2 regions of the Jeotgalibacillus sp. 10bf12 genome follow, and region 2 is predicted to be linked to the other one. Evidence: riboswitches for the same ligand, from Rfam matches in the RefSeq annotation. Region 2 holds a riboswitch; the other holds the start of a gene.

Region 1 (4,710 bases), 1.7 Mb from region 2:
GGAATCACTTGCCGATTGTCGGTGTACTGGCCCTCGCCGGAACACCTTCAGCACTGCTCAATGAAGTAAAGGCAACCTATGATCAGCTGATCAGTATTAAAAGTTTTAAATGGCATAAAGACCTGTGCTTTATGACAGCCGTGCGGTTTGTTCTGCAAAAGAAAGTTCAGGAAAATAATGTGCTGGATGTCGGTCTTGCATCAACAATCGAATCGATCCTGCAGGCTCAGCAGGCTGCAGTACTTGCTGCGATGTCAGCCGGAGCTGCTGCATCAGCAAGTTCATCGAATAATTAATGACTAAGGTCATGGGGAAGAGGAATGTAATATGAGATTCATTTGTCTGCAGCATATCTGGTATGACAACGCAGGTTACCTGGAAGAATGGGTGAAAGTCTGGGGCTGTGAGCTTCATTATATTGATGCAAAAAAACCGGATGATTATCCTGTCCTGAAGGATAATGATGTGCTGGTTGTTTTAGGAGGTCCAAACAGCGTACAGGAACTCCCTGAAACGGACTGGATGCAAAAAGAAGTTGATTATATTGAAAAAGCGATCAATGAAAAACGAAAAATCATTGGCATCTGTCTTGGATCGCAAATGATTGCTCATATCCTCGGAACTGAAGTATCATCTTTGCCGAAATATGAAATGGGCTGGGCGGAGCTGAATTGGCATACTTCTTTTCTTGAAGACTTTGACATAGGTCAGCTGAATATCCCTATGTTCCACTGGCACAGTGATATTTACGATCTGTCAAAAGGAACAAAGCCGGTTGGAAAATCTGAGATCACACCGGTTCAGGGGTTTTATACAGATCATATTCTCGCATTTCAATTCCATCCTGAAATGACGGTTGAAGGCATTCAAAACCTGATTGACCATGATGATCAGGAGATTGAAAAACGCGATAAGACGGTCGATATGGAAGGACCGAGAGCGGATCCAGGCTACGTGGAACAAAGTCATAACCGCTTTCAACCAATTCTTGAAAAGTTTTTAGACGTCCATGGTGAAAAAAAGATTGATTAAACACTGGACAAAGATTTGAATTGTGTATACAATAAGAATGAGATTCATTCTCAATTAAAAAATAAAACGTCGCACTTATTATAAATGCCTGTAAACAGTCGTTTCGCACCGGCTTTTTACACAGAAGGCGCACAAGAAAGCGACGCCCCCTCCCTTAGCCGCACGCTGCCTGACACCAGCGTGCGGTTTTTATCTTGACTATAAAGTTAGATCAGATCCGGGAAATGTCAGTTCAGTGACTGAGAAGCCCGGTCCAGATTCCCGGAAACTCCTGTCACATCTACACCCCACCCGCGCCACAGTTGTACATTAACTAACTTTCCAAAATATTTCCTGAAAAATCTTGCACATTTATTCAATATGATGTAGGCTATACAACAACTATTATTTTCAGACAATTCCATAACTTATCAAGAGAAGTGGAGGGACTGGCCCTTTGAAACTTCAGCAACCGGCAGTGCACGGTGCTAATTCCAGCAGGTGATCAGCCTGAAGATAAGAAGAGCGTATTCCAAGACCTTCTCTTATCAGAAGGTCTTTTCCTGTATATACAGAACGATTTTGAAGGAGCTGCATGATATGACATCAATTCAAACCATCCTGGCTCAGCTTGGAAACAGAAGTGAAGAATCGACTGGAACTGTAAACCCGCCCATCTATTTATCAACTGCATACCGGCATGAAGGACTCGGTCAGTCGACCGGCTATGACTATACGAGAACGAAAAATCCAACAAGAGCCATCCTTGAAGAAGGCATTGCAGCACTTGAAGGAGCAGACCAGGGCTTTGCAACAAGCTCAGGGATGGCCGCTGTTCAACTGGTGCTGTCTTTGTATAAACCGGGAGATAAGATTCTTGCCTCTGATGACTTATATGGAGGCACTTACCGCTTATTTGATCATTACAGCGAGCATTACGGCATAGAGTTTGTGTATGTTGATACAAATAATTCTGATGATCTCCAGCATGCCTGTACGGAGCGGGTAAAGGCAGTCTTCGTGGAGACGCCGACAAACCCGCTGATGAAAATAACAGATATCAGACAGGTTGCAGATTTTGCTCATGAAAAAGATATTCATCTGATTGTAGACAATACCTTTTTAACACCTTACCTTCAGCGGCCGATTGAACTCGGGGCAGATATTGTCATTCACAGTGCAACAAAATATCTTGGTGGGCACAATGACGTGCTGGCAGGTCTGGTTGCCGCTAAAGGTGAGTCGATTTGTGAAAAGCTTTTTGCGATTCATAACGGAGCGGGAGCGGTTCTGTCGCCAATGGACTCATGGCTGTTAATCCGTGGAATGAAGACACTTGCGCTCAGGATGGACCGTCACCAGACGAATGCTGCTGCAGTTGCAGCATTCCTTGAAACGCAGCCGCAGGTCACAGACGTCATTTACCCGGGAATCGGCGGGATGGTTTCATTCAGGCTGGAACAAGCGGAGTGGATTGATTCATTTCTAAGATCAATCAATGTCATTTCATTTGCTGAAAGTCTTGGTGGTGTTGAAAGTTTTATTACGTATCCTGCCACCCAGACCCATGCAGATATTCCTGAAGCAGAGCGTGAAGATAAAGGGATCTGCAGCAGGTTACTGCGTTTCTCTGTTGGTATTGAACAGCCTGACGACTTAATCACTGATCTGAAACAGGCGCTTGAAGCAGCCGGAAAAGGAGGAGATCAAGTATGACACATCATTTTGATACAAAACTATTGCATCAGCCCTCATATATCGACAAGCAGACAGGGGCTGTGAATGTACCCTTACACTATTCCTCGACTTACCATCAGCAGTCGATTGATGAATTCGGTCCTTACGATTACAGCCGTTCAGGAAACCCGACACGCGGTGCACTGGAAGATACGATTGCTGATCTTGAAAATGGTCACGCAGGATTTGCTTTTGCATCAGGTATGGCTGCGATCTCTTCTGCATTCATGCTGCTGTCTGCAGGCGATCATGTGCTGGTTTCAAAGGATGTCTACGGCGGGACATACAGAATGATTACAGAAGTGCTGACGCGCTTTAATATCGATCACTCGTTTATTGATATGACCGACCTTGATGAAACAGCGCGTAACGTTCAGCCAAATACAAAAGTCATCTATGTGGAGACGCCGTCCAATCCGACGCTCAATATCACGGACATTGAAGGCGTGGCAAAAGTGGCAAAGGCACATGGGTGTCTGACGTTCGTGGATAACACGTTTATGACGCCGCTATACCAGAAGCCGCTTGATCTTGGCGCGGATGTCGTCCTGCACAGTGCAACAAAGTTTCTGTCAGGTCACAGTGATGTCGTGGCAGGGCTTGCTGCTGTAAAAGATGAAGAGATCGCTGCCCGGCTGAAGTTTATCCAGAATTCATTCGGCTCAATACTGGGCGTTCAGGATAGCTGGTTACTGCTGCGTGGATTAAAAACACTCAGCGTTAGACTCAAGCAATCATCCGATTCTGCAAGGGAAATTGCGCAATATCTTCACCACCACCCGCTGATTGATGAAGTGTTCTATCCAGGTTTTTCATTTCATGCGGGCTACCATATCCACCAGAGACAATCGACCGGAGCGGGAGCTGTGCTGTCTTTCAGGTTACCTGACAAAAAGAGTGCAGGTGTACTTGTTGAAGCAATGAAAATCCCTGTGTTTGCAGTCAGTCTCGGTGCTGTGGAGTCGATCCTGTCCTATCCGGCAACCATGAGCCACGCTGCAATGCCGCAGTCAGAGCGTGAATCACGCGGGATCACATCAGGCCTCCTGCGCCTGTCAGTAGGTCTTGAAGATACTGAAGACCTGCTCGCAGACCTGCGCCAGGCACTCGATAAAGTCGGCGCATACCAGACGCTGCAGGTATAAAAAATGCTACTGCACCTTTAAATCAGGTGCAGTTTTTGTTTGTCCGCAAAAATCAGTGGTAAAGACTTCTAAATACTTTTTAGGAGGATGACCAATGATTTTTTCACAGGATGGAATGAAGGATCAGCATATTTTAGTAACAGGCGCAACTGGAGGGATCGGCTGGCACACAGTCAAAGAAGCGTTGAAGGCAGGTGCCTCAGTCACGGCTGCCGGGCGTAATGAAGATAAACTGGGTGACCTGAAAAAAGAATGCCAGGAAGCAGGAATCGAAGCGAAACTGCTGATTGTCTCAGCAGACCTGAACGAATCTGAAGACAGAGAGAGACTGCTCCAAAAAGCTAAAGAACATGCAGGACCGGTTACCAGACTTGTAAATTCAGCCGGCATTTCAGGCGGGGATACAGTTGAAGAACTGTCTGAAGAGGATATGCGGAAGGTGATGGAGCTGAACTACTTTTCAACAGTCGCACTCACGCAGCTTGTCTACCCTGAAATGAAGGAATCAAAAGCCGGTTCAGTCGTGAATGTATCGTCTCTCTCCGGTCTTAGAGCCACGCACGGTAATACTGCGTATGCCGCATCCAAATTCGCCATCATTGCATTTACGCAGGCATTTGCACATGAGGCAGCAGAACACGGAATCAGGGTAAATGCAGTATGCCCGGGATTTGTCGATACAGAGATGGGACGTAATGCAATCCGTAAAAAAGGCAAAAAGGCCGGTCGTTCATTTGAAGAGCAGCTGAAAATCGTTGAAGAAGGACTGCCGTCCGGGCGTATCACGCAGCCCGATGAAGTAGCGAGAACCATTTTG
Region 2 (4,710 bases):
CTGTATAACCGACCAGCGCAATGGCTGTAACGGTAATACCTGAGATGAGAGCTGGCATTGATTCCGGAATTAATACTTTAAAAATAATCGTACTGATTTTGGCTCCCATTGATCTTGCCGCTTCAATGACGCCCTTATCAATCTCACGCAATGCAATCTCAACCATACGTGCGTAGAATGGTGCGGCACCAATTATCAATGCCGGCAAGGCTGCATCTGCTCCCCTGATCGTCCCAAGCAGAAAACGAGTAAATGGGATGAGCAGAATAATCAGGATAATAAATGGAATTGACCTGAATATATTAACGAGTGCTGTCGTAATGCCATAAGCGATTTTATTTTCCAGTAAGTTTCCTTTTGAAGTAAGAAATAAAAGCAACCCGAGTGCCAGTCCTAAGATAAATGTAATGATGACTGAAATGACTGTCATATAAATCGTTTCGTAGGTCGCCTCCCACATGACCGGCCACTCAACGTTCGGAAAAATCTGCTCAATCATGTGTGATCACCTCCACTCCGACACTTGCCGCTTCTAGAAATTCAATCGCTCGCGCTAACTCATCCGGCTGCCCGTGTAAATGAATAAACAATGAGCCGTATGCGCCGTTTTGCGTCTGCGAAATTTTCCCCTGCAGAATATTGACCTGCAGCTCGAATGAACGGATCAGATTTGTAACGACCGGCTGCTCAGCTGATTCACCTACAAAAGTCAGCTTGATCACTTTGCCGTCCTGGTACTCTTTCAGCAGATGCTCAATCGTATCTTTTGTTTCTTCAGGTTCTGTTACCTGCTGAACGAAACGTTTTGTGATGTTTTCTTTCGGCTGCTTAAATACGTCAAGGACATCTCCAAGTTCAACTACTTTACCGCCTTCCATCACAGCAACACGGTGGCAGATTTTTCTGATGACGTGCATTTCATGTGTGATCAGCACGATTGTCAGACCGAGGCGCTTATTAATATCCACCAGCAGTTCAAGAATTGAATCGGTCGTCTGAGGGTCAAGCGCCGATGTTGCTTCATCACAAAGCAGTACTTCAGGGTCATTCGCAAGTGCCCGTGCAATCCCGACTCTCTGCTTTTGACCGCCACTCAGTTGAGAAGGATAGGCATCTCCACGGCCATCAAGTCCTACAAGTTCGATTAACTCATCCACTCTTTTTAATCGTTCCTGTTTAGGAACACCTGCTATTTCAAGCGGAAAAGAAATATTTTCTCTTACAGACCTTGACCATAGAAGATTGAAATGCTGGAAAATCATACTGATTTTTTGTCTTGCTTTCCGCAAGTCTCCTCCTTTGATAGAGGAAATCAGCTTACCATTTATATCAACCTTACCTTCTGACGGCTGTTCAAGACCGTTCAGCATACGGATTAATGTACTTTTACCGGCACCACTGTATCCAATGACGCCAAAGATTTCGCCTTCGTGAATGTTCAGGTTAACTTTGTCAACTGCAGTCAGTGAACCGCTTTTTGTTTTAAATACTTTTTTTACATCTGAGATGGTTATCATACCATCACCCACTTTCGTAAATTAACTTATTATCCCGTTAAAGCAGGAAATTAAAATACTGCCTTCAAATAGTCCTGTTATATATAAAAAACGCCTCTCTGCGTGATGAGCAGAAAGGCGTCAAAAATTAAACGGCTTTCTCTCATCTACCAGGTATAAACCTGTGTGACTTGGCACCTTTCCAGTAAACTGTCGGTTGCCGGGCTTCATAGGGCACTTCCCTCCGCCGCTCTTGATAAGAGTTACGCGTATTCAGTTAAGATTCATTAAGAGTACGAGACAAATCGTATCATGTTCTTAAATTTACTGTCAACGAATTTTTTTCAAAATTGCACATTTACTGATTTGCCGGCTGTCCGGACAGTTCTCTGAATGCCTCAAAGATCGTTGGCACTGATTCAAACTTATAGATTTTCTGCACCATCTGACCATCTTTAAATAACAGCAGGCATGGGACACTTTCAATCTGATAACGCTCAGCAAGCGGTTCAACATAGTTTAGATCTGCTTTTCCGACCTCAGTATCCTGAATCGCAGCGGCTGTCACTTCAAGCATTTTCCCCGCAAGCTTACACGTCCCGCACATTGGCGTGTATAAATACATCGCTGACTGCTTTTTTTCCTGCAAACGCTGGTCCAGCGCTTCTATTGTCCATTCTTTTATCATTAAAGATTCATCCTTTTTTCTAAAAACTCAGTGTAAATATCAATATTTGCACCGGCTAAAATAACAGCCAGATGCTGCTCAGGAGCTGTTGCAACCTCACGATAGGCTTTGTCGATATAAAGATGATCCGCTTCAGGCATCTCTCTTTTAAACTGTTTTCGCAGCTTCTCACCTGCATCATCCGCATCCACAAGCACATAGACATCTTTTTCATACAACTCATCAATCAGCTCATCCATTTTCGTCAGGCTGATTGTGCCATTTGTACAAATAATATCAACCGGCTCTCTGATAATCGGCTGAACCTTACGCTTATCAGACTTACCCTCAACAATAATAACCTTTTTGCACTGCATTTCCCATCACACCTTCACCTAAGGATCGCACGGCTTTCTAACATGGTATGCTGCTGATTTAATTGTCGCCTGTACTGTTGAGAAATGCAAGTAAATGAGATGGGTGAAAATCTCTTGAAGTTAGTGTTGCTATATAGTGGCAGGTGTTTTCCGCTTCAGGGGGACTTCACGGCCGGGCGGTGAACCAGCAGGCTTCACCATAAGCCTCACCTGTCCCTTCCTGACGAGCCCCTTACGCTCCAATCACCTGCTGCGCAAATATGGATTCTTTCCCCATAAACTAATAACTGAAAAATTAGATACCGTTTATATTTCACATAGACAGGATGAGGTGAACGGAGCAGAAGGCGGCGACTCCAGCGGGATGTGACGGACAGGTGAGACCCCGCAGGCAAAGCCGAGGAGGCTCAGCGCCGTCCCCGCGGAAAGCGTCCGCCTGGCGCGCAGTGAGCCGGTTTCATAAAAAAACCGCCCACCCAACCAGGTGAACGGCACATCAATTAGTCTTCGTCTGTCATTTTGTCATATGCTTCAGCATCCATCAGTGCGTCAACTTCTGAGTCATCAGAAAGTTCAACTACGACCATCCATGCTTTTTCATATGGAGATTCGTTAACGTATTCAGGGCTGTCTTCAAGGTCTTCGTTCACCTCAACGACTTTACCGCTGACTGGTGCGTAAAGTTCTGACACTGTTTTAACAGACTCAACGCTGCCAAATGGCTCGTCTGCCTGCAGCTCGTCGCCTACTTCCGGAAGCTCAACAAATACGATATCGCCAAGCTCTGACTGTGCGAATTCAGTAATACCGATTCGTGCTTTACCGTCTTCAACTTTTACCCATTCGTGTTCTTCTGAATAACGTAATTCTTTTGGTGAACTCATGTGTTTTCCCTCCGCATATGAATGATTTCTATACTACTTCATATTGGCATAACAGGTGCCCGAAAACAAGAATTGTTTCTGATTAACCCTGCCATTTTTCTTCAAATTCCGGTTCTTTAAATCCAACTGTTACCTGATTGCCGTCAGTCGTCAGCGGACGCTTGATCAGTTTGCCGTCTGAAGCAAGCAGTTCAAGCTTTTCCTCATCTGACATGTCGGCAAGCTTATCTTTTAAACCAAGCTCGCGATACTTTACACCGCTTGTATTGAAAAACTTCTTCAGCTCAAGCCCGCTTTTCTTATGTAGCTCAGAAAGTTCTTCTTTTGAAGGAGGTGAATCGATTAAATGAATTTCTTCGTATGACACCTCATTTTGATCCAGCCATTTTTTCGCTTTACGGCACGTGCCACATTTTGGGTAAGTGTAAAAAGTAATCGTCATGTTCATTCCTCCTTGTTAATAACACCGGTCTTCCACGGTAATAATCAGATGCTTTAACGTTTCCAGCGCTCCCTCAAGAGCAAGAGAGTAATTGCGCTGCGTTCCATGCTGTTTCATTTTTAAAATACCCTGTTCACGCAGAATTTTCAAATGATGAGAAACAGCAGGACGGGAAAGCGGAAGTCTATCTGTTAATTCATTCACTGTCATTGAGTCTGTATCTGAGAGCATTAATACAATATCCTGACGATAAGGATCACTCAATGCCTGAAATAATGGAATACAGTCCCGAAATGCTTTTTCTGCCTGCTCCCCCATTTATGTCACCTCACTACTCTCTTTCCTGTGTCTTTCTAACGATGCTTGCTGCAGCTGACCTGGAGATCAGACGGCTCGCTCTGGACTGAAGTTTGTTCATGCCTCCAGGTATAATCTGCTTTTTACCATTCATAAATTCGATAAACGTGATTTTCGCTACCGCCTGCGGTTTCATCGTGCCATTGTTAAATAGCTTTGAATCATTCAATTCTGCTGTGTCTTTGCACCCTGTACTTGTAGGTCCTGGATACAATCCTGACACCTGCACGCCATGCTCAGCCCATTCATTATCGAGTGCTTCAGTAAATGATTTCACATATGCTTTAGATGCATAATACACCGCCATTAACGGTCCAGGGAAAAACGCAGCTGTTGAAGCGACATTCAGAATTTTTCCTGACTTCGCATTCACCATCTCACGGCCAAACAACTTTGTCAGTTCAGTTAGTGAAGTAATATTCAGCTGAATCATTTCCTGTTCTTTTTGCAGATCAGTCTGATGGAATTCCCCAAATAGGCCGACGCC

The links. A riboswitch is a leader RNA that binds a small molecule or an ion and turns the genes downstream of it on or off. The one in region 2 is predicted to bind S-adenosylmethionine.
Region 1: another riboswitch for S-adenosylmethionine. It lies ahead of DH10bf12_RS07345 (methionine biosynthesis PLP-dependent protein); the one in region 2 lies ahead of DH10bf12_RS16715 (methionine ABC transporter ATP-binding protein).

Annotation. Positions count from the first base shown of each region.
Region 1 covers NZ_CP200276.1:1,402,404-1,407,113, forward strand. Annotated here, with positions in the region: gene DH10bf12_RS07335 (DUF4003 family protein) at 1-296, shown strand, start outside; gene DH10bf12_RS07340 (type 1 glutamine amidotransferase) at 328-1,032, shown strand; SAM riboswitch class I at 1,437-1,534, shown strand; gene DH10bf12_RS07345 (methionine biosynthesis PLP-dependent protein) at 1,612-2,727, shown strand; gene metC (cystathionine beta-lyase) at 2,724-3,893, shown strand; gene DH10bf12_RS07355 (SDR family NAD(P)-dependent oxidoreductase) at 3,988-4,710, shown strand, end outside.
Region 2 covers NZ_CP200276.1:3,198,667-3,203,376, forward strand. Annotated here, with positions in the region: gene DH10bf12_RS16710 (methionine ABC transporter permease) at 1-499, opposite strand, end outside; gene DH10bf12_RS16715 (methionine ABC transporter ATP-binding protein) at 492-1,517, opposite strand; SAM riboswitch class I at 1,657-1,759, opposite strand; gene DH10bf12_RS16720 (thioredoxin family protein) at 1,855-2,184, opposite strand; gene DH10bf12_RS16725 (toprim domain-containing protein) at 2,184-2,540, opposite strand; gene gcvH (glycine cleavage system protein GcvH) at 3,041-3,424, opposite strand; gene DH10bf12_RS16735 (arsenate reductase family protein) at 3,507-3,866, opposite strand; gene DH10bf12_RS16740 (ArsR/SmtB family transcription factor) at 3,882-4,184, opposite strand; gene DH10bf12_RS16745 (SDR family NAD(P)-dependent oxidoreductase) at 4,198-4,710, opposite strand, start outside.